DNA from 4 places in the Macrococcus armenti genome. Region 2 is predicted to be linked to each of the others. Evidence: riboswitches for the same ligand, from Rfam matches in the RefSeq annotation. Region 2 holds a riboswitch; each other region holds the start of a gene.

Region 1 (6,317 bases), 600 kb from region 2:
TTGTCGTAACGTATAAATGTGACATTCAAATATAACTGAAATTTTATCATCCAAAACTTGAATATCTTTAATTGTGGACTCGAACATCGCGGGATCATTTGATGCACGTGTAATAACGACACGCGTATCAAGTATCGTACCGTTCTGCATGTATGATTCCATCGTTTCAAGGTGAATTTCATCAATTAATATTTCAAGCAGCCAGCCAGTTCCACTATTTTCTTTATTGATTATTACACCATCGTACAACATATACTCTTTCATTGATTCATCTTCAACGATTTGAAATCGAATTGCTTTGAACGTTTTCATGTATATCCCTCCATCATCTATTATAAATCTTTCCATAAATTTTTCAAATTACTATATTTCAAAAATTGCATTGAAAAGTTAGCAGTTTTTGAATAATTACGTTCAGAAATTAAAAAATAACGTTATTTTCATTACGATTTTTTAATTTCTGCAATTTTCTATTTGAAATGATTTTTAATATATTTTATGTGAAAGGAGGTGAGAAATTGATAAACAAAGCTATTGTTGCAGGTCGTCTCGTAAAAGATCCGTTGCTGCGTCAGGCTGCTAACAACACAACGATTGTTACATTTTCGTTAGCAGTAGATAGAGGTAATTCTAAGCAAGGTGAGAGGCAGACTGATTTTTTAATGTGTAAAGCTTTTAATAAAACTGCAGAGAATATTCATAAGTATTGTAATAAAGGTAGTTTTGTCAGTATTACTGGTCAAATTCATAGCACACGTTATGAGAAGGACGGGAAGACGAATTTCGGTACAGAAATATTAATTGAAAACATTAAATTCCTGCCTAATATGAGCAGTAATAAAGCAGAAAAGCATGAATCACGTGCTGATACGATTTGGAATAGCTTATCAGATGAAGTGAAAGATAAGATTACAAATAGCTTACTGACAAAAGGTACAGATCAGCTCCTGCAAACACAATCGACGGCTGAAGAACGTTGGAACAGTAAACTTTTTGAGAATCAGGAAGAGAAATCTCCGAGTGTATATGCGGAGCAGGCTGATGAGATTATTAAGAAAGCGACAAACAATGAAGTTAATATAGAAAATAAAGATGAAACATCATCACAAGAAAGTGATGGTGAAACATCTGCTGAAAGTGAAGATAGTAATGTAACAGATAGTAACATCCCGTTTTAGACGCCATTTCATTACTCACACCTCATCTATACACCCACCAACCTTTGTAAAAGCGCAGTGCTGAACGCTTTTGCAAAGGTTATTTTTAAATTGATATGCTTTTGTAATATTTCTGTAATTATAAAACATCATTCTGTAACCAAAGAAATGTAAATTCATGATAAATTTATATCAATCAGAAAACGCAACTATAACTGAAAGACTAAATAAAAATTAAATGAATTTATCGGAGGCAACATATATAATGAAAAAATTTGCAACAGTTACAGGTATCGCTATTTTAGCTACAGGAATTACAGCACAGGCAGACGCGAAGGAACATAAAGTATCTCAAGGTGAGTCACTTTGGTCTATCGCTGATAAATATGATACAACAGTTGAACGTATTAAAAAGATCAATAAATTAGATTCAGATATTATTTTCCCAAATCAAAAATTAGAAGTATTAGTTAAAGGGAAATACGAAGTACAAAATGGTGATACTTTAGAAAAAATCGCTAAGAAATTTGATACTAAAGTAGCAGATTTAAAGAAATGGAATAAAATTAAATCAAATAAAGATCTTAAAGCCGGTAAAATGATTATCGTTGATAAAGAGGAAAAACAAGTTGTTACTCAAACAGCAGCACAAACACCAGTTTCAGTACAACCAGTAGCAGCTAAAGCAGCACCAGTAGTACAAGCGCCTGAACAAGCAACTGAACATACACAAGTACAACAAGCGCCAGTACAACAAGTACAGCAAGCAGCACCTGCTCAACCAGTAGTACAACAAACAGCTGCACATCAACAAGCGCCGGTACAACAAGCGCCGGTACAACAAGCACCAGTACAACAAGCAGCAGCACCAGCTGGTAATTCATCGATGGATGCACACTTACGTGTTATCGCACAACGCGAATCAGGCGGTAATCCAAGTGCTGTTAACCCAGCAGGTTACTACGGATTATTCCAATTCTCACCATCAACATGGGCATCAGTAGGTGGAACTGGAAACCCAGCAAACGCTTCAGTTGAAGAACAATGGAAACGCGCTAGAATATTATACCAAACAGCTGGCGCATCTCAATGGTCAACAGCTTACTAATAATAAAAAATGATTTCGTGTAATTGCGAAATCATTTTATTTTGTAGAATTGTAACATGAGTGTAACATAACACTTAATTCTTTATATAACTGTAACCTATGAAATATTTTAATTTGATATAGTATAGTTATTCAAAACGCATATAAACTCTAGGAGGACATTCCAAAATGAAAAAATTATTAGCGGTGACAACAGTATTTGCAGTAGGTGGAACATTCGCAGCGACTCAAGCTGATGCAGCTCAATATAAAGTAAAAAGTGGAGATTCATTATGGAAAATCTCTAACGAATTTAATACTTCAGTTCAAGCGTTAAAGCTTGAAAACAACTTAAAGTCAGATTTAATCATTGCTGATCAAGTATTAAATATTAATGAAACAAATGATACAAACAAATCATCAAACAATAGTGATGCAACATACGTTATCGTGCCTGGAGATACATTAGGTAAAATTGCATCTCAATATAGTGTAACAGTAGCACAGCTTAAAGCATGGAATGGTTTACAATCAGATTTAATCATTGCTGGAGACACATTAAAGATTAATGGTTCAGTTGGAACGCCTGTTTCAAACAATGTTCAACAAGCACCAGTAAATCCAGTAGCACAATCAACATACAAAGCGCCTGTTCAACCAGCAGTTTCAAAAACGACATACGAAGCGCCAGTTAAAAATCAAGTAGCACAATCAACTTATCAAGCACCTGTTCAACAAACAGTATATAGTGCACCTAAGCAACAAGTCACATATACAAAAACTCAGGCTGCACCAGCGCCTCGCGTTAACAATGGTTTAAACTGGTCAGCATTAGCACAATGTGAATCAGGTGGAAATGCTTCTATCAATACAGGCAATGGCTTCTACGGTATGTACCAATTTGATTTACAAACATGGCAAAGTGTTGGTGGTTCAGGATATCCACACCAAGCATCTGCAGCAGAGCAAACAAAACGTGCTCAAATCTTATATAACTCTCGTGGTGCACAACCATGGCCAGCATGTGGAGCAAGATTATAATTTATATTCAGAGCTTTAAAGTGAAATTCACTTTAAAGCTCTTTTTTGCATTAATTTATTAACTTAGTTAAACTATAAGTAAATGATACACACTAGGGGTGCTTCGTGCTGAGATGACGTCTGTCAAACCCTTTACCTGATCCGGATAATGCCGGCGTAGGAAAGTTGTGCTAAGTACCATTATGTGTATTTAACCTATTTCCTATACGGAGATAGGTTTTTTATTTTGAGGAGGAATTATATGTTTACAGAAGAGTTAAAGAAAGAAGTAGAACCAATTATCGAATCGATTTATAATGATCCTTTTATTCAGGGGATTATTAAAGGTGACTTGAAGAAAGACGCTGTATGTCACTACTTAAAGGCAGATAGTTTATATTTAAATGAATTTGCGAAAATATATAGTTTACTCATTCCTAAATTAAATGATAGAGAAGGAATAAAGTTTTTACTCGAACAAATTGATTTTGTTATGAATGGTGAAATTGATGCGCATTATACGTTGGCAAACTATGCTGGTGTAGATTATAAATCGTTGATTAAGGAAGGTGAGTGGTATCCATCAAGTGATCATTATATTAAACATATGTATTACAATGCATATCGTTACAGTGATGCGAGCTTTACGATTTGTGCGATGGCACCATGTCCATATGTATATCAGCAATTAGCATTGAAAATAAGAGCGCGAAATGACTTAACAAATAATCCGCTTAAGCCATGGGTTGAATTTTATTGCGTAAATATGGACGAACTTATCGGACACCTTGATAGATGGGTGAATGCGTTCAGTCAGACGGCTTCAGATGATGAGTTAGAAATATTAAGAAAGAACTTTGTTGAAAGTTGTATACATGAAAAACGCTTTTTTAATATGTCATATAATATTGAAACTTGGGAGGAATATTAATGAGAACAGCATTATCAATCGCAGGTACAGATCCTACAGGTGGTGCAGGAACAACAGTTGACCTTAAAGTATTTCAATCGCGTAGTGTATATGGTATGAGCGTCGTTACAAGCCTTGTTGCACAAAACACTTTAGGCGTTCAGCAAGTATTTAATCAACCGGTAGACGTAATTCATGCACAATTGGAGAGTGTATATTCTGACATCGTACCAAACGCTGTAAAAACGGGCATGCTTGCAACGAGTGAAGTAATGGACGTTGTAAGACCATATATTGAACGTCATAACATTCCTTATGTAATAGATCCTGTTATGATTGCAAAAAGCGGAGATTTATTACTTGATGAGCATGGCCAGAATGCCGTTCGTACGAAGTTGCTGGATCTTGCTACAGTTGTTACACCTAACATACCGGAACTTGAGACGATTATAAATATGAAGGTCGAAACAATCGATGAAATAGAACGTGCCGGGAAAATATTTATTAATGAAATTGGTGCACAAAGCGTATTAATTAAAGGGGGACATTTAAAAGGGGATGCAACGGACTACTTATTCACGAAGTCTGGACTGTGCACTTTGCCGGGAGAACGTTATGATACGAAACATACACATGGTACGGGATGTACATATTCAGCAGTAATTACTGCTGAACTTGCTAAAGGTAAGTCAATCGTAGATGCAGTAACTTTAGCGAAACATTATATGGATATGGCGATTAAGTATACACCTGAACTCGGGCATGGACAAGGTCCGGTTAATCACTTCAAGTTTCAGGAGGTAGAGTAATGCTTACACAACTACGTAATGATAATCCGCTTATTATTTGTATAACGAATGATGTTGTTAAAAACTTCACTGCAAATGGGCTGCTTGCATTAGGTGCCAGTCCTGCTATGGCGACAGAGCATAGAGAAATGGAAGAATTTTTAATGTACGCAGGTGGGCTTTTAATTAATATCGGTTCAATTGAAGAATCTCATAAAGAGAATATATTAAAAGCAGCTGAATATGCCAATAAACATAACGTACCGATTGTACTGGATCCGGTTGCATGTGGTGCATCAAAATTTCGTAAAGCATTCTGTCTCAAACTTATTCATGAGTATAACATTAGTGTTATTCGAGGGAATGCCTCTGAACTTGCGGCATTAACAGGAGAAGCATCAATGAAAGGAACAGATGCGGATGCATCGTTATCAACGGATATCGTCGCGAGAAATGCATATAACACATTTAAAACAGCAATTATTGTTACAGGAGAAGTAGATGCAATCTGTCAGGATGGACGTATGCATTTACTAAAACATGGTACACCGCTGTTAACTAAAGTGACAGGTGGCGGATGTTTATTAGGAGCAGTTGTTGCAAGTTTCATATATAATGAAATTAAACCTTCATTAGCGCTACTAACAGAGGCGGTTGCGACTTATACAATTGCAGCAGAGCGCGCAGAACAAAGTGCTAATGGGACCTTGCCAGGACATTTTGCTATGAATTTAATAGATCAGCTCTATTGTGTTCAAGAAGATGATATAGCAAAGGAATTACATGTGAAAGAAGTGTAGCGTATGTTTAATAAGGAAATGCTTCGTGTTTATTTCATTGCAGGAACTTCGGACGTGCCGGATGGTCAATTAGAAAATATACTGAAATCAGCACTGGAAGCGGGAATTACGATGTACCAGTTCAGAGAAAAGGGACCGCATGCACTAACTGGTGATGACAAAGAAGCGCTTGCGATTCGTTTATTTCGTTTGTGTAAAGCATACAACGTCCCATTTGTCGTTAATGATGATGTGCCACTCGCAAAGAAGATTGATGCTGACGGTATCCATCTAGGTCAGGATGATGAGAAGATTGAGAATATCATCGAAGACTTTAAAGGAAAAATTATCGGTTTATCCGTCGGTAATTTTGAGGAATATGACCAATCAGATTTGACGCACGTTGATTATATAGGTGTAGGACCGGTGTATGAAACAAGTAGTAAAAGTGACGCAAAGAAGCCAGGGGGCATTGAATTAATTCGTAAAATGCGTTTATATGATGAAGATATTCCGATTGTAGCAATCGGTGGAATTACTTCAACAAACTGTGAAATGATTATCGGTTCAGGTGCT
Region 2 (6,317 bases):
TTTATATATGAATCAACTGTGCTCCGATCACAGGAAATTCTATGAGTATATTTTACTGCCTTGCGCTTTAAACTTATCTGCCATCTCCTGCATGCCTTTATCTTTACGTAAATCATGTGAAATACGCATTGAGCAGAACTTCGGCCCGCACATACTACAGAAATGTGCTACTTTCGCAGCCTCTGCAGGTAATGTTTCATCGTGGTATTCTTTTGCGCGTTCCGGGTCTAACGATAAATTAAACTGATCTACCCATCTGAATTCAAAGCGTGCTTTACTAATTGCATTGTCACGTTCATCCGCACCTGGCAACCCTTTCGCTAAGTCTGCTGCATGTGCTGCAATCTTATACGTTACAACACCTGTACGGACGTCATCTTTATTTGGTAACCCTAAATGCTCTTTCGGGGTTACATAGCAGAGCATTGCTGTGCCGTATGAACCGATATTAGCAGCACCGATCGCTGATGTTATATGGTCATAAGCTGGTGCAATATCTGTTGTCAGCGGTCCTAATGTATAAAAAGGTGCTTCATTACAGTAGAAGTCTGCAAGTTCCTGATTTTCTTTAATTTTATGAAGTGGTACGTGACCCGGTCCTTCAATCATCACTTGTACGTCATGCTCCCATGCTATCTTAGTCAATTCACCAAGTGTTTTTAACTCAGCAATCTGACTCTCGTCATTGGCATCATATATTGAACCAGGCCTTAGTCCATCACCGAGTGAGATTGCGATGTCATATGTCTTTAAAATTTCGCAAATCTCTTCAAAGTGCGTATATAAGAAACTCTCTTCATGGTGTGCTAAACACCATTGCGCCATAATTGACCCTCCACGTGAGACGATACCTGTCAGACGATTTACAGTCATTGGCACGTATCGTAACAATACGCCTGCATGAATCGTAAAGTAATCGACACCTTGCTCTGCCTGTTCAATTAATGTATCTCTGTATACTTCCCACGTTAAGTCTTCAGCGATACCATCTACTTTTTCCAGCGCCTGATAAATGGGCACTGTTCCGACAGGTACCGGAGAATTACGAATAATGTATTCACGAGTCGCGTGAATATTTTTACCTGTAGATAAATCCATTATCGTATCGGCACCCCAGTGCGTTGCCCATACCATCTTCTCTATCTCATCTTCAATCGATGAACTAACTGCTGAGTTACCGATATTCGCGTTTACTTTCACTTTGAAATTTTTACCGATGATCATCGGCTCAGATTCCGGATGATTAATATTGTTTGGAATAATTGCGCGTCCTCGTGCAATTTCACTGCGCACAAACTCAGGATCTACGTTCTCACGAATTGCAACAAACTTCATTTCTTTCGTAATAATACCTTGCTTTGCATAATGCATCTGAGTGACGTTTTTACTTTGTCGCGCACGTTTCGGTTCATACTTAAATGGCGTTTCTACAAACTTAGTATGATTAATGTCTTTAAAACCATTATCGACTGCTAATACTTTACGTCCTGTATAGCGTTCAACATCTGCCCTGTCATCGATCCATTTCTCGCGAAGCTTAGGAATTCCACGTTCCACATCAATTTCATATGTATCATCGTGATAAACGCCACCTGTATCATATACAACTACCGGTGCATTCTCTGTTGTACCCATTTCAGTTACCGTATCCGTGAGTGATATTTCGCGAAATGGCACTTGAATATCCGCATCATCACCGATACCTGATTTAAAGATTCTCTTACTTGCTGGAAACGACTTCTTCAAATTAACCATAATAAAAACCCCCTAGTTATATTCATTACTAGGAGGTGAAAATTCACGACAAAAAAACATCATTAATATACACGCTCGCTTCCCTACGCTGGTACTAACCAAACAGGTTCAAAGAGTCAAGGATATTCCTTTCTCAGCTCATAAGAGCTCCCCTAGCAATCGTCTTATTCAGTTGTATATATAAACCATACCACTAATTGTTTCTGTTATCAAACACTAATTAAACCATCCACGGATCAGCTTTTCAACATCTCTTGATTCATCAACTAAAGATTTCATTAAATCAATATCGGCTTTATCGCCTAATAAGTTTTCTACAACTTTCGTATCCAATACACGCTTAACTGCATCGGCAATTAATGGTTCTTCTGAATTATGTGTATTAGAATGCGCATCTTGTGCTGCACTTACATCATCTGCAATATGAGACTCAGGTCTCGACGCTGGATTATTAAACGCTTCAATAATTTCCATAATCGCGATACGTAAGTCATTATATTCCTTAATATTCTTCAAATCGCCTAAACGTTCTTTAATATATTCGTTATTTTTGACATATTTAGCCGATTGATAAACACCTACACCAACCACACCTACTACTAAACTTCTTTTAATCCATTTATTCATAGTAATTCCTCCATCAATTGAATTACATCAATTATACGCAATAATTCAGCATTTCACAAAAATATAGATTATTGTAAAATAAGCATCTGATTGAGGGCTCTTAATGCATATGTCGTAGTTTCTTTATCAACTACAATCTGATTGTCAAATCGGTGTTCAACAATGTTATCCAGACACCATACTAAATGTGGTAAATCAATTCGATTCATTGTTAAACATGCACACATAAACGGATTAAGAGAAATTATCTCTTTATCCGGATTATCTTTAATAATACGATTTACAAGGTTCATCTCAGTTCCGATTGCCCATTTCGTCCCTGCTGGTGCTGATGTAATCACTTCTAAAATCTTTCTTGTACTTCCTGAGTCATCGCTTGCCTGTACAACATCAAATGTACATTCTGGATGTACAATAATACGCATACCTGGATGTTGCTGTCTCACATTTTTAATATTCTCGATCGTAAACTTTTCGTGTACTGAGCAATGTCCTTTCCATAACACGATACGAATATCCTGTACTTCTCCTTCAAATTCTAGTGTTTCAGAAATCGGATCATATATCGCCATTGTTTCTAACGGAACACCAAGATCGTAGGCCGTATTTCTACCAAGATGCTGGTCCGGCAAAAATAGGATGACTTTGTTCTGTTCTAGTGCATGTTTTACTACTTTATGCGCATTACCACTCGTCAGACAGCTGCCACCTTTCTTGCCGACAAACGCTTTAATGTGTGCAGTCGAATTAACATACGTCAGCGGTAGACAGTCAATTCCGTATGTGGATTGCAGGAAGTCATCACAACGCTCAACCTGATTAATATTCGCCATATCAGCCATCGAACATCCTGCTCTCATATCCGGTAACAGGACAATCTGCTCATCATTTGTCAGCATATCTGCTGTTTCAGCCATAAAGTGAACGCCGCAAAATGCAATATACTTTGCAGTAGAATCTTTGCATATATTCGCAAGCTCCAGAGAATCACCAATCGCATCTGCAAACTGTACAACTTCATCTTTTTGATAATGATGTGCCGGAATAAATAAATCATCTCCTAATTCAGATTTAATTTCATTCACTCTTTCTTCCAGCTGTTGTTGTGACATCGCTAAATATCGCTGTGGTATTTTAGAGTTTTTTAATAAATCAATCATCTACTTTTATCCTCCCTGATATATCAAGCCCTTTACTGCTATGAAATAGCTGCCCCACCGAAATATAATCGACTCCTGCTTCAGCGTAGGCGCGTACTGTATCTAATGTAATGCCTCCCGAGGCTTCTGTTATAATCGTGTCTGGTACAAGATCAATATGTTCTTTTATAAATTCGGGTGTACAATTATCAAACATAATAATATCTACTTGTGACTCAATCGCTTCTTGTAGCATCGCTGCGTCTTCTATTTCCACTTCGATCTTATCCATATGGCCTGCTAGTGTACGTGCTTTTTGAACAGCTTTCGAAATACTGCCTGCATACGCAATATGATTATCCTTTAACATAATACCGTCATTTAAGCTTCTTCGATGATTCGTTGCACTTGCTGCTTGCACTGCATATTTTTCAAACATACCAAGCCCTGGCGTCGTTTTACGCGTATCTGTAATTCGGGTAGTCGTTGCAGCAACTTCGTCTATAAACTGTTTCGTTAATGTCGTAATCCCGCTCATACGCTGAATAATATTCAGTACTGTGCGTTCTGCTTGTAATAAATCTCTAATATTACCCGTAATTTCAGCAATTGTTTCACCACTTTTCACTATATCCCCATCATTTTTATGTAATGTAACATCGCTCTCACTCAGAATGTTAAACCCTTGTACAATCACTTCATTTCCTGAGAAATATCCTGATTCTTTAGCGATAAAATGCATCGTTCCTTTCATATTATGCTCAAAGATAGAAGAAGATAAGTCACCATACTGTATATCCTCATCCATAAATTGTCTCAACTTCCTTTGCAGACGAATTCTGTTCATCAGTTAACCCTCCTGTAGTACTTTCTTTTGATGTGCGCCAATTGACGGTTTACGTAATGCATCTTCAATAACCAATTGAATCAACTTACTATATATATCTTTACCGAGTATGTTCTTAAAGTCTTCCATCACCAATGGATCGCGTTCAATTCCTAATACATGCATTAACTGCGTACTTAAACGATATTCTGGATATTCAATATTTACGGTATAAAATGGTGAAACAGTTAAATCTCGATGTTCTTCTTCAAGACATCGCTGAGCACAAGCAGCCCCCATTGCAACTGCTTCTAATAGCGAATTACTCGCTAAACGGCTGGCACCATGAAATCCTGTACACGCCGCTTCCCCTATCACAAATAATCCCTCTACATTTGTCTGTCCATCGATCGCAGCTTCAATTCCACCCATCGTGTAATGTGCACCAGGCGCTACAGGGATATGTGTCGTTATATTTAACAATTCACACATGCTATGTATATATGGAAATTGCATGCTGAAATTTTCTACTTCTGTAATATCTAAATAGACTTTATGTCCTTCTTTTATGTGCTCATAAATTGTGCGACTTACAATATGACGCGCTGCCAGATCTTGCTGTTCTGTCGATGCCATAATATGAGCACCTGTTTCATCAACAAGTTTTGCACCTTGTCCTCTAAGTGCTTCAGAGATCAAGCAAATCGTACGATTATCCTGTATAAATAAAGTGGGATGGAACTGTATATAGGCAAGATCTTTCAGAGTGCACCCTGCTTCATAAGCAGCATATTGCATCGCTGCACCTCCTGTATATGTGTTGGAAGCAGGATAGAACAATCCGCTGTACCCTCCTGTTGCAAGTACTGTTCTAGGGGCAATGAGCTGCCCTCCGGAAGTAAGTTCTACACCGATAACTTCTTTATATTTATTGCGCATCAATGCACTTACTTTTGTCTTATAGATATCTACTGAAGCGCTATAACGTGCCTCCAAAAAATTGCACATATGTTTCCCTGTCTGATCCTTGATATGAAGAATTCTAGGTAATGTATGCGCACCTTCTAACCCAAGCACAAAAGTTCTACCTTCCTTATCAAATGGCATACCCGCTGCAATATATTCTTTTATGACTGCATTGCCTTCTTGAATCATTTTACGAATAACATCGATATCTCCTTGCTGACAACCCGCATTATACGTATCCATCACATGCTGATCTATACTACTTTCGAATAAAGAACAACTGACCCCGCCTTGCGCTTTCATACTACTCGATTCTACTTCATCCATAACTAATGCAACCTTCATATTTTCAGGTAATGCATTTAGCAGGCTAAGCGCTGCCAATCCACCACCAACAATAATTACATCATACATAAAAAACACCGTTACTTTATATTTACAATAACTTTACAATAATATTGTCATATAAAATAATAAAACACAAGGAGAATTTTTATGATCTATTTTGATTATGCTGCTACTACACCACTCAGCGCATCAGTATTTAATATATATAAAGATATTAACGTTAATTACTACTACAATTCTGAGAGCTTACATGCGGGTGGGGATATCGCTAAAGATATACATAACAACTGTGAGAGTGCATTAAATAATTACTTTACAGATAATTTTACAGCTATTACAACTTCAAGCGGCTCACATGCGAATGAGATTGCAATTCAAAATTATTTACACAAAACAGATAAAAGAACTGTTGTCCTTAGCAGATATGAGCACCCATCAGTACTCGCAGCACTCTATCCTTATGAGGATATTTATTATTATTTTATACCCGAGTATAAGGATGGTACGTTGAACCTTAATGCCCTATCCAATTATATTGAGGAGCATTACAATGAAATTGCACTAATAACCGCACAGCACGTCAATTCAGAAACAGGGTATATCTTACCTGTAGAAAAAATCGGTCACATTGCAGCACAATATCATATCCCATTTCA
Region 3 (6,317 bases), 660 kb from region 2:
AACATTTTGAAGTGCTTGTTGATGATTTATTCGCAAAAAAAGGCGAAAAGATTTGTGCATTAAATAAAGAAGCGCTTCATAAAGGATTTGCGGAAATTGAAAGCCACACGGAATTAACATCTGATTTTAAATTAGAACCGTCAACAGAAGCGGGTCATTTATTTATGATTGGTAACGAAGCGATTTCACTTGGCGCATTAGCAGGTGGTGCTCGATTTATGGCTGCTTACCCGATTACACCGGCGAGTGAAATTATGGAGTATATGATTGATAAATTGCCACGCTTTGGTGGAACCGTTATACAGACAGAAGATGAAATTGCAGCAGCAGTGATGGCAATAGGTGTGAACTATGCAGGCGTACGTGCATTTACAGCATCAAGTGGTCCTGGATTATCATTAATGATGGAAGCAATCGGACTTAGTGGTATGACAGAGCAGCCATTAGTAATCGTAAATACGATGCGTGGTGGTCCTTCAACAGGATTACCAACGAAGCAGGAGCAATCGGACTTAATGCAGATGATTTATGGCACACATGGTGAGATTCCGAAAATTGTGCTTGCCCCAACTACAGCAGAAGATGCGTTTTATTTAACAAATGAAGCATTTAACTTAGCTGAAATTTATCAATGCCCTGTTATTATTTTAAGTGATTTACAATTGTCACTCGGTAAACAGACAGTACCAGTACTGGATTATACAAAAATAAATATTGACCGTGGTGCACTCGTTACTGAAGTTGAAGCAAGTGAAGATAAAGCTTACTTCAAACGATATGCAGTAACAGAAAGCGGTATTTCTCCTCGAACGATTCCTGGAGTTAAAAATGGTATTCACCACGTAACAGGTGTTGAACATAACGAAGAAGGTAAACCGAGCGAATCACCTGTGAATCGTGCTAAGCAAATGGAAAAACGCATGCGCAAACTGGAAAAATTAAAGATAAATGAACCAGTCGTTTATCATAAACATCATGATATATCTGATGTATTAGTTATCGGATATATTTCAACGTACGGTGCAATAGATGAAGCAATCAGCAGAGTGGACGGTAAAGTGAATCAGCTCCATATAAAACAGCTCCATCCATTCCCTGCTGAAGAAGTACAAAATGCAATCGATAATGCGAAGAAAGTTATTGTTGTAGAGCATAACTTTAATGGACAGCTCGGACAAATTATTAAGATGAATACACATCATCAAGGTAAGCTGATTCAAATGAGTAAATATGATGGCACACCATATTTACCACATGAAATTGAAGCGAAAATCAATGCAACTTTAAAGGAGTTAATATAGATGGCAACATTTAAAGATTTCAGAAATAATGTGAAACCGAACTGGTGTCCTGGATGTGGAGACTTCTCAGTACAAGCTGCGATTCAAAAAGCATGTGCAAATATTGGCCTTGAGCCAGAACAACTTGCATTAATTACAGGTATCGGTTGTTCAGGACGTTTATCAGGATATGTGAATTCATACGGCGTCCATTCTATTCATGGACGTGCATTACCAATGGCACAAGGTGTGAAGATGGCAAATCAGGAGTTGACAGTAATCGCTTCTGGTGGTGATGGAGACGGATTTGCGATTGGAATGGGACATACAATTCATGCACTGCGTCGTAATATCGATATCACATACATCGTTATGGACAATCAAATTTATGGCTTAACGAAAGGTCAGACATCACCGAGCTCTGCACATGGGTTCGTAACAAAAACAACGCCTAAAGGGTCAATCGAAAAACACGTTTCACCACTTGAACTTGCATTAGCGAGTGGGGCAACATTTGTTGCGCAAAGTTTCTCAAGTGATATTAAAGATTTAACTGCGATTATCGAAGCGGCAGTCAATCATAAAGGGTTTTCATTCGTAAATGTATTCTCACCATGTGTGACGTACAATAAAGTGAATACGTACGATTGGTTTAAAGAAAACTTAACGAAATTATCAGATATTGATGGATATGATTATAAAAATAAACAACTTGCTATGAATACTGTACATGAGCATAATGGACTTGTAACAGGTATTGTGTATCAGGATACAGAAGCACCGACATACGAGTCACAAATCGAAGGATATAGTGACAACTTAACGAAGGCAGATTTAAACATTAAGCAGGAAGAATTTGATGCATTAATGGCGCAATTTAAATAAAACTTAATAATATAGTATAAATGGTGTACATTCATTAATATAAAACTGTTATACTGAGTTAGAACAAAATAAATTAACTATAAACACTAGGGGAGTTACTCTGAGAATGGATCCGTCCTAAACCCTTATATACCTGATCTGGGTGAAACCAGCGTAGGGAAGTGCCAATCGACACAACCTGCAGTCAGGTTGTGTTTTTTTGGAGGCTAATATGAATCAAAAGTTATTATTAAGTACAAGTTGTGTTATTTTACTGGCAGGTTGTGGCGATAAAGCTGCAGATAAAGGTAAAGACTCAAAAAATGAAAAAGTAACTATCATGCTGGATTGGACGCCGAATACGAATCATACAGGATTATATGTGGCACAGAAGAAAGGTTACTTTAAAAAACAAGGGCTTGACGTTGAAATTAAGACTCCTGGTGAAGTTACGGCAGATCAGTTAATCGCAGCAAACAAGAAGGATGTTCAGTTTGGGATTAGCGCTCAGGAAACTGTAACACAATCACGTTCAGAAGGTATACCCGTTAAATCTATCGGTGCAATAATTCAGCACAATACGAGTGGATTTATGAGCTTAAAAGAGAAAAATATTAAGACACCAAAAGATTATGCAGGTAAAACTTATGGCGGTTGGGGTGCGCCGATTGAAAAACCTATGATAGATGCTGTTATGAAAAAAGACGGTGCTTCTGTAAACGATACGAAAATTATTAATATGGGCAATACAGATTTCTTTACGGCTTCAAAGAAAAATATTGATTTCGCGTGGGTTTATTACGGATGGACTGGTATTGAAGCAAAAACACGTAATATAGATGTAAACATGCAGTATTTAATTGATTATGATAAAAACCTTGATTACTATACGCCAGTTGTAATTGCAAACGAGCAATATTTAAAGTCTAATAAAGAAACTGCTAAGAAATTTATGACTGCACTTAAAGAAGGATATGAATATTCAATTAAACATGATAAAGAAAGTGCAGATATATTAATGGAAGCTGCTCCTGAACTTAAAAAGCAGGAAAAATTAGTCTATGAGTCGCAAAAGTATTTATCGCCTAAATATCAGGATGATGCGAAGTACTGGGGCTATCAGCAAGAACGCATCTGGAAAAATTTCGGTCAATTTATGAAAGATAATAAAGTTATCACGAAAGATTTTGTAGCAAAAGATGCTTTTACAAATGAATTTGTGGAGGAAAAATAATGGCAGATACGATTATGAGTATACAAATTATCCCGAAAACACCAAACGGTGAAGATGTTATTCCATATGTTGATCGAGCAATACAAGTAATAGATGATTCAAACCTTAAATATTATGTAAGTCCACTTGAAACAAGTATAGAAGGGGATATGAGTGAATTGTTATCATTGATTGAAAAGATGAATAAGGCGATGCGAGAAATGGGTTGTGCATCCATTATTTCTCAAGTGAAGTTTTATCATGCTGAACATGTATCAATGGATTCACTTGTTCAGAAATATAGATGATTAAGTATATAAAATTTCTTATATTTTTTATAAGTTTGCTCATAACATGGGAAGTTCTTGTACGTATATTGCATGTTGATGAATATACTTTACCGGCACCTAGTGCAATTTTTATTAGCTTCTTTAATGATTTCAGTACATATCATGTTCATTTATATCCGACGATGCAGCTCGTTATTTTAGGAATGATATGTTCTGTAATATGCGGTGTTTTTGTCGCTGTACTATTACGTTTAGTGCCGGTGTTAAACGATTATATTTACCCACTGCTTATAATGAGTCAGAATGTACCGGTCATTGTTATTGCGCCATTACTTGTCATTTGGTTTGGGTTTGGCATTTTGCCAAAGTTAATTGTGATTACTCTCGTATGTTTCTTTCCGATTACTGTAAGCTTACTTGAAGGATTTAATGAAACAGATAAAGATTTAGAGAAATATATGAAAATGATGGGCGCTACACGACTAGAGCGATTTTTTAAACTGGAATGGCCAAACAGCATGCCGTTTTTCTTTAACGGATTAAAAATTGCCGGTACATACTCTGTTATGGGGGCGATTATTTCTGAGTGGCTCGGAAGCGATAAAGGATTAGGAAAGTTTATGCTGATCGCACAACGTGCTTTTCAAGTCGATCAAGTATTTGTAGCAATTGTATGGATTATAATCTTTGCGATGGTAATGTATTCAATTATATATATAATTCAACGTATTATATTGAGGTGGCAGCGATGAAACCTATTATTCAACTTCAAAATATTATGCATCGTTATGATAAGGATTTAGTCATAAAAGATGTGAATATGGAACTCAATCAAGGTGAGATTGTTGCACTTATCGGTCCGAGTGGTAGTGGCAAAAGTACGATAATGAATATCATTGGTGGACTCATTCATCCGACAGATGGCGCGTGTTACTTAAATGGTACGACAGGTCATGTGTCGTTTATGCCTCAGACGCATTCATTAATGCCTTGGCGTACGGTCATTCAAAATATTGAACTTGCATCAGAAATTAAAGCGAATGTGAGCGAAAGTAACGCAATAAGCTTACTGGAAAGAGCAGGATTTCTTTCAATCAAGGATAAGTATCCGCATGAACTATCAGGAGGAATGAAACAGCGAGTTTCGTTTCTTCGCGCGCTCAATACGACCCACCAGTTACTATTGTTGGATGAACCATTTTCTGCACTTGATGAAATAACGCGAAATGATATGCAAGTATGGCTGAAATCATTATTAAGTGAAAGTGATAAAACAGTCTTAATGATTACACATAGTATTGATGAGGCGATAAAGATGAGCAGTCGAATATTAGTTTTAAATGAAAAGCCTGCAACGATAATTCAGTCAATTGATGTATCTGATCAGTTAACAGTAGCGCAATCGGCTCAATTAAAAGCAAACATTATACAACTATTAAAATAACCGAATGTGATATCACATTCGGTTATTTTTAATTAATGCTTTCTATTAGTGTTTCGTTTCATTTTTCTGCGAACAAAGTATGATTGGACGAAACTGAAAACTGCAGGTAATACAGAAATTAAAATGATTAATATTAATACAATTTCAAAATTGTCTTTGACAATTTTAATGTTACCGAAAAAGTATCCAGCAGACAGACATATGCCGACCCATAAAATTGCGCCGATTATATTATACGTAATAAAGTATCCATAGCGCATTTTACTTGCGCCGGCAACAAAAGGAATAAACGTTCTGATAAATGGCATAAAACGTGCAATAGCAATTGTTTTACCACCGTGTGTATTAAAGAAATCTTCAGCTTTATCTAAATGTTCCTTTTTTATAAATTTTCCAAGTTTAGGGTGGTTGTATACACCTAAACCTAAAAATTTCCCGATGTGATAATTAACCGTATCACCGATGATTGCAGCGGCAGTCAGTACGAAAAATAAAATCCAGATGTTCAGTGCACCTTGAGGTGCAAGTGCACCAGCCGCAAACAACATCGAGTCACCAGGTAAGAACGGCATTATGACTAAACCTGTTTCAACGAATACGATCGTAAATAAAATTGCATACGTTAAAGTACCATAATCTTTCACGATATTTACTAAATGCTCATCTATGTGAAGTATAAAATCTATGAGCTGTGATATAAATGACATGGGATAATCCTCTTTTCTACAATATTTAATTATTATACTTCATTTTTAAGAAAGTTGCGATAAATAGAGCATAAATTATACATTTCGGAAACCGATATGGCACAATAATATATAATACAGTTTATGGAGGGGAAATGATGAGAGAAATAATAAAATTTACTTTTCCATATCGTTTGTGGATTGTTATTGCTTTATTGCTTATGCTTGCAGAATTAGCAGTAGAACTCAGTCTCCCGATAATACTTTCATTTATCATCAATGATGGTTTGATGAAAGAAAATATGGATGCAACACGTTTTTATTTAATACTGCTACTCGTATTAAGCGCATTTGCGTTTATTTGTGGTGTAGTCAATTCCTTTATTGCAAGTCATGTTTGTCATGGTTTTTCATTCGACTTAAGAACTGCATTATTTAATAAAGTACAGCAATTTGCTTTAAAGCATATTGAAAAGTTTAAAACTTCAAGTTTAATTACGAGACTTACAAACGATGTCATCGCTTGTGAAATGGTATTGT
Region 4 (6,317 bases), 200 kb from region 2:
AAAGTAAATGCCATAGTCATCCCTATAGCAGCGATGTATATCAATTTCACAGTCAAACTCGCTTGAAAGTATGCAGGCAAAGTAAACACTGTCATCAAGATTGCCAATGCTAAAAATGCCAGTCTCATAGATTTCAAAGGATTAGATATCTTTATTTTAGAAAGAAGTATAGTTGCTAACAATGATCCTAGACCCATGACAGAACTCGCGATTCCAACATACTCAGGCTCAAACATTAACTCTTTAATCATTATCGTTTCAGGCAATACACTAAAACTTGCAGCACCTACTCCATTTATTATCATTGCTAAAATGATGATTCTTGATAGAATATTTGAGTTCATCACGTATTTATAAGCTTCTTTATTTTTCCCGATAATGAATTCCAGTAATTTTTCAGGCTTGTTTTCAATTAGGTCAACAGAATTATCATATGGCTTAAACTTGAGTAAAAAGTCTAATAATAATGAAATGATTTGTAAAATTAAAAAAATCAATATCATCGTTTCTAAACTTACAAAACCATACAGTACTCCCGCTAGTACAGGACCTATTAAAAAGACACTTGTTCTAATTGTACCTACTTGCCCTAGAACATTCTGTATCTTCTCCTCATCGAAAATCTGAGTTAATGACGCATCAAATGTATTAGAGACAACAGGTATAATTAGAGATCTAAAGGCAGTAATACAAAAAAGAAATTTAATATTAAACCCATAATTATAAGTATATAGGTATAATGCTAAAAGGCTAATACACGAAAGAATCTCGAGAATTATTATGATGGATTTTCTATCATACTTATCTATAAATGCTCCCATTATCGTTAACGAAATGATAGTTCCGACACTCATAATTACCGTGTTAATCGAAAATAAGAATGGTGATTTTGTAAGTTCTAAAATATAATAACTAATTGCAAAATTGTATATTAAGCTGCCAGTAGTTATTACAAAAATACTCAAAAGATAAATAATTGTATTTCGCAACAAACCATACCTCCTTAAAAATTAGACTTTAGAGTTAAAGAAAATATCAATATTCTATATCTCTTTATGAAACGTTTTAGTACTACGCTAAATATAATTATAGTCTCAGCCTCATTTTTATGGATTTCAGCATATGTCCATCAAAATCTTCTTCAAATTCATCTAGTACTTCAAATCCAAGTTTTTTATAGAAATTGTATCCTTTAATATTAGCTTTCTCTACAATCACGTCTATGTTTCTTACTTGTTCTAATTTTGATATCCCGTATTCTAATAACGCCAATCCTATTCCTAATCTCTGATAGTCGGGAAGTATGTATATCGCGGTTAGTTCACTTATATGCTGGTCATCCGGCTTACTAAAATTAGCAAAACCAGTAACTTTCCCTGAATATTCGGCAACATACATATGAGTCATTGCTAATCTCTTTTCTAACATTGAAGTACTATATGCTATATCCAGAAAATTTTCTTGTATATGACATGGAATAATACCTTCATATGTATCATGCCAACTGAGTTTTGCAACATTTTGAACTGCTGGAATATCACTTACAGACATCTCTCTAATTTTATATTTCATATTAATTCTCCTTATCAAATAAATAATTGTTCGTATTTCTAAATATTTTTGGTATTATATTTATTATACAGAATATTACAAAAATTTAAAGATTGTCTTGTTTAAGGAGAGTTATATGCGAATACATTTATTTCAACTCAAACTTATCCCTATTTATTTTTTTATGCTTTTGACAGCATTGGATGGTCTCGTAATACCTACACTTATAGCAGGTATCATTCATTCTGTAGAACAAAAAAGCTTATATTCTTTAATAAATTACTTTATTTTCGGTATTGTTGGTTATTGCACAATTCGTACTGCTTTATATTTATGGAATTTATCTCAGCAGCAATTTATTCAAGATTTTAACAATAAGTATAAAGGTATAATGATTCGCAAATATTTTATTAGTAACAATGCATCGTTTCGGGCTGATTTATTAAGCTTTATCATTAATGATTTTAAGTATCTTGAATCCAACTATATTAAGTCACTTTTTTTATTAATATATTGTGTAGCATTTTCTATGATTTCTGCTCTATATGTACTAGTTATAGACTATAAACTTGGTATATTATTTATATTATTTTCTATCATTCCTGTCATTACACCTAAACTTTATAAAAATAAGATTAAGTTTTCTACTGATAATTGGTCTATTTCTTCATCAAATTTCATGAATCACATTAATGAATACTTTAGAGCACTAACTACAATTAGTGTATTCAATAAACGACATTACTTTATATCCCGTTTATCTAAAGATCTAATTAATGTTGAACAACGTAACTTCGAACTGCAAAAAAATCTTTTTCAATCCAATTGGATAACGAACTTGTTGTCCGGTTTTAGTTCGTTCTTACCATTATTTATAGGCGGCATTTTTGTTATAAAAGGAGATTTATCATTAGCAGCATTAATGGCTGTATACTTAGCAAGTGATAGAATTGTTATACCTGCCGTCAATGCGATAGATCATTATAATAAACTAAAGTCATCCGATACTATCATCGAAAAGTATAATAATTTAATGATGCAACTAGAAAATGGAAATAATCTTAAAGAAGAACTTATTCAAAGTAAAAATACGTTCTTACCGATTTTATTTGACAATGTAACACATCGATATGGAGAACGCACCATATTAAAAGATGTAACTCTCTCTATTAATAAAGGAGACCATATATTACTAAGAGGGGCTTCAGGTAGTGGAAAATCAACAATCTTTAAACTATTACTCTCATTCGAAAAACCTGAACGTGGCAAAATTTTATTTAATAATATTGATTCGAATTTGTTTCAAACGTCTACTATAGCAGATGATATACACTATTTTGAACAAGAGCCTTTCATATTTAATGAATCTATATTGTTTAACATAACTTTAGGAGATGATTTTGAAAAACACCATATAAATCAGGTTATAGAAATGTGCAAATTAGATACGCTCATTCAAACACATGGTTTAAGCTATTCTGTAGGTTCAGATGGAAAGTTTTTATCAGGTGGTCAAAAAATGAGAATCGCTTTAGCGAGAATTTTAGTACGGAATCCTAAATTTGTATTATTAGATGAATTCTCTGCTGGTCTTGATTCAGAAAATACAATTTTCATAAGAGATATACTACATACAAATATCGAAACGGTGATTGAAATTACGCATGATAAAGATTTAAATTATAATTACTATAATAAAATTTTTAAAATTGAAGCGTGTAGCGTTACAACTTCAACACCTTAAAAAAAGTAAGGCGGCTGATTCAGCCGCCTTACTTCTTCACTAACGCTAATGCACATTCCCCAAGAAATGTTTTCGATACAGTTACACCTTCATCTGTTTCATTAAACCTTATATACCCGGCAGTTTCATAATCTTTAAGGTACTGCATCAAATGTTCTTCCGTCATCTCAGCATACTCATGCGCCATTAAGTTTTTCAATCTATCAAACGTGAGCGATACATCTTTATATATTTCAATTGTATACATTACATATTTAAAGATATGCACTTCTTTCTGTGCAATTTCATTCTCCATATCGAGCGATTCCTGTTCATCAATCTCCCTTAATATTTCTTCAGATGTCATTCGATCTTCTTGTAGTTTAAGCATTCTTTCCTGATTTATATGTTCTTCGTTTATCTCTTCTACATTTTCTTTTTGTGTTTCAATTTGTTGCTGTTCATTCATTTGTTCATGTATCTCAGCATGTTCATCAAGCAAAGCCGACAATTCTTGTTCATTCATTTTGTAAATCCCCTTCCTCAATCTTTATTTTATCATTTTAATTTCAAAGTTTGAATTATCAATCATTCAGTGCTATTCTTAATTCATAATTAAATATTTGCTAGGGGTGCTCTTATAGCTGAGAAGACAACGTCTGACTCTCATAACCTGATTTGGATAATTCCAACGTAGGGAAGCAATCGTTATGTATATTGTTATATATTTAAATGTATTTTTATATACTTATTTATATATTTTATTTTGATCATTGATGACGACCACCCGTAGTTTATTTTACGGGTGGTCTTTTTTTGGAGGCGCTTATGATTTATATGATGACACCGTTTGTATCCCCAAATCACAGTGTGTTGCAATCGATTATTGATGTTGAGGCATCCATCGATGGTGTGATATTGCGATTAGATGCGAATGATGATGTAATTGATGAATTTATTAATGTGTTGAAGCAGTCGATAGATGTTTCTAAGATTATAGTGCATAATGCACCGCATCTGCTGGATAAACATCAGCTGAAGCGTATTCACTTTAAGGAACGTATTGATGATGCGCTGTTATTTAAACGTCAGCATCCTGAAATCAGTGTCGGTATGAGTGCACATAGCATTCAAAGTGTTCGTCGTATTAACGGTATACTTGATTATTGTATATTTGGTCACGTCTTTCCTACAACGTCAAAGCAAGGTTTACCACCTCAGCGTGAATCTGTAATTCAGGAAGTATTGAATTACGACATTCCTGTCATTGCAATCGGTGGTATTGATGAAAATACGATACACGATCTTAACATTAAGTTCAGTGGTTTCAGTGGTATTCGTTTGTTTCAGCATAAGGCAGTACTTGAGCATGTTATAAAGGAGTGGTTATTACGAAATTCGACGTCCTCATAATTGGTGGTGGCATTATCGGTCAGAGTATCGGCTATCATTTGAAAAAAGAAGATATAACAGTCGGCATTATTGATGACTATAATGGATGCCGTGCAACACATGCAGCTGGTGGTATGCTTGGCGCTCAAAATGAATTTTATGATGATTCACCGTTGTTTCAATTATGTATAGAAGGTCAGTATATGATGAAGGACTTTGCCGATGAGCTCTTCAGGCTTGGTCATGGTATAGATTACTGCCAGAACGGTCTATTAAAGATTGCATCTCATGATGGCGCTAATGATATAAGACAGCAATATGATTTCCTGAGTTCACAGTCTACTACAACGAAATTATACGAAGATAGTTTACACAAATTCGCAAATGGCCATATTCGAAATCATGATTTAGCGATGTGGATTCCAACAGATGGTCAGGTCAATGCAGTGAAGTATCACACAGCATTAAAGCAATTGAATGATGATATTACTTTTATAGATGACCGTGTTATACATGTTGAATCACTTCATACGAATGAATTTATCGTAACAACAAATCGCGGTACATATCACTGCGGGCGACTTGTTGTTGCTGCTGGTATGTATTCAGGAACGATACTCAAATCTTTGAATGTCGATTTTCATATGCACGGTGTTAAAGGCGAGGTCATGACGATTTACCACCCTACGCTATGCATGAAGGAAACGTTATTCCAGACAAACGGACATTATATTGTTCCGAAAGCAGAAGACTTGTATCTTGTTGGTGCTACGACATCGATGAATCAAGAAAACATCGTACATGAAGAAGGGCTTACCTGGCTCAAATCAATGACTTATAACTTATTACCTGAACTGATGAATGGTGAAATTAAAGAATCGAGATGCGGATTTCGACCAGATAGTGCGCTACACCGCCCCGTCATTGATGAAGTTCAGGACGGTGTGTTTGTTGCAACCGGCCATTATCGTAATGGTATTCTCCTTTCCAAAATAACTGGCGAACTCGTACATAAACTTATGTTTGATAAAAATAATCCGCTTGCAATTAAGTATCAAAATAAATTTAAATTGGAGGATTCACGTGAAACTATTTGTTAATGATGAAGTTTATGAAACAGAAACAACGATGCTTGTACCCTTTCTGGAATCATTAAATATTGATTTAAAGCGCGCAGTAGTTGTAATTGATGATATGCCGATTCAAAAAGATAAATGGCATGAAACAGAAATTAAACCAGAACAGAGATTAGAGCTATTAGAATTTGTAGGAGGCGGTTAATATGTTAAAGATTGGACCTTTAGAACTTGAATCAAGACTTATACTCGGCACAGGTAAGTTTGAAAACGGTGAGATTCAGCATAAAGCTGTAGAAGTGAGCGAAACAAACGCACTTACTTTCGCAGTACGTCGTATGAGTTTATATGATAAAGATTTACCGAATCCGCTAGAAGCAGTAGATCTTGAGCAGTATATTACATTTCCGAACACAGCCGGTGCTAAAACAGCTGAAGAAGCAGTGAAAATCGCAGAAATTGCACGTGCAGCCGGCATGTGCAATATGATTAAAGTTGAAATCATCGGTGACGATAAAACATTGTTACCAGATGCGATTGAAACATATAAAGCATGTGAAATTCTACTCGAAAGA

The links. A riboswitch is a leader RNA that binds a small molecule or an ion and turns the genes downstream of it on or off. The one in region 2 is predicted to bind thiamine pyrophosphate.
Region 1: another riboswitch for thiamine pyrophosphate. It lies ahead of tenA (thiaminase II); the one in region 2 lies ahead of thiC (phosphomethylpyrimidine synthase ThiC).
Region 3: another riboswitch for thiamine pyrophosphate. It lies ahead of LAU42_RS05130 (ABC transporter substrate-binding protein); the one in region 2 lies ahead of thiC (phosphomethylpyrimidine synthase ThiC).
Region 4: another riboswitch for thiamine pyrophosphate. It lies ahead of LAU42_RS00655 (thiamine phosphate synthase); the one in region 2 lies ahead of thiC (phosphomethylpyrimidine synthase ThiC).

The regions. Positions count from the first base shown of each region.
Region 1 covers NZ_CP083608.1:1,932,174-1,938,490, reverse strand. Annotated here, with positions in the region: gene LAU42_RS10465 (YwpF-like family protein) at 1-312, opposite strand, end outside; gene LAU42_RS10460 (single-stranded DNA-binding protein) at 519-1,178, shown strand; gene LAU42_RS11875 (LysM peptidoglycan-binding domain-containing protein) at 1,423-2,265, shown strand; gene LAU42_RS11870 (LysM peptidoglycan-binding domain-containing protein) at 2,434-3,285, shown strand; TPP riboswitch at 3,370-3,465, shown strand; gene tenA (thiaminase II) at 3,527-4,195, shown strand; gene thiD (bifunctional hydroxymethylpyrimidine kinase/phosphomethylpyrimidine kinase) at 4,195-4,983, shown strand; gene thiM (hydroxyethylthiazole kinase) at 4,983-5,762, shown strand; gene thiE (thiamine phosphate synthase) at 5,766-6,317, shown strand, end outside.
Region 2 covers NZ_CP083608.1:328,046-334,362, reverse strand. Annotated here, with positions in the region: gene thiC (phosphomethylpyrimidine synthase ThiC) at 40-1,755, opposite strand; TPP riboswitch at 1,819-1,919, opposite strand; gene LAU42_RS01870 (hypothetical protein) at 1,972-2,382, opposite strand; gene nadA (quinolinate synthase NadA) at 2,451-3,542, opposite strand; gene nadC (carboxylating nicotinate-nucleotide diphosphorylase) at 3,535-4,368, opposite strand; gene LAU42_RS01855 (FAD-binding protein) at 4,372-5,727, opposite strand; gene LAU42_RS01850 (aminotransferase class V-fold PLP-dependent enzyme) at 5,809-6,317, shown strand, end outside.
Region 3 covers NZ_CP083608.1:991,444-997,760, forward strand. Annotated here, with positions in the region: gene LAU42_RS05120 (2-oxoacid:acceptor oxidoreductase subunit alpha) at 1-1,301, shown strand, start outside; gene LAU42_RS05125 (2-oxoacid:ferredoxin oxidoreductase subunit beta) at 1,302-2,165, shown strand; TPP riboswitch at 2,244-2,342, shown strand; gene LAU42_RS05130 (ABC transporter substrate-binding protein) at 2,377-3,378, shown strand; gene LAU42_RS05135 (thiamine-binding protein) at 3,378-3,665, shown strand; gene LAU42_RS05140 (ABC transporter permease) at 3,701-4,399, shown strand; gene LAU42_RS05145 (ABC transporter ATP-binding protein) at 4,396-5,091, shown strand; gene LAU42_RS05150 (DedA family protein) at 5,124-5,798, opposite strand; gene LAU42_RS05155 (ABC transporter ATP-binding protein) at 5,933-6,317, shown strand, end outside.
Region 4 covers NZ_CP083608.1:125,143-131,459, reverse strand. Annotated here, with positions in the region: gene LAU42_RS00675 (MFS transporter) at 1-989, opposite strand, end outside; gene LAU42_RS00670 (GNAT family N-acetyltransferase) at 1,087-1,572, opposite strand; gene LAU42_RS00665 (ATP-binding cassette domain-containing protein) at 1,688-3,295, shown strand; gene LAU42_RS00660 (hypothetical protein) at 3,324-3,800, opposite strand; TPP riboswitch at 3,893-3,991, shown strand; gene LAU42_RS00655 (thiamine phosphate synthase) at 4,103-4,687, shown strand; gene LAU42_RS00650 (NAD(P)/FAD-dependent oxidoreductase) at 4,657-5,766, shown strand; gene thiS (sulfur carrier protein ThiS) at 5,750-5,947, shown strand; gene LAU42_RS00640 (thiazole synthase) at 5,949-6,317, shown strand, end outside.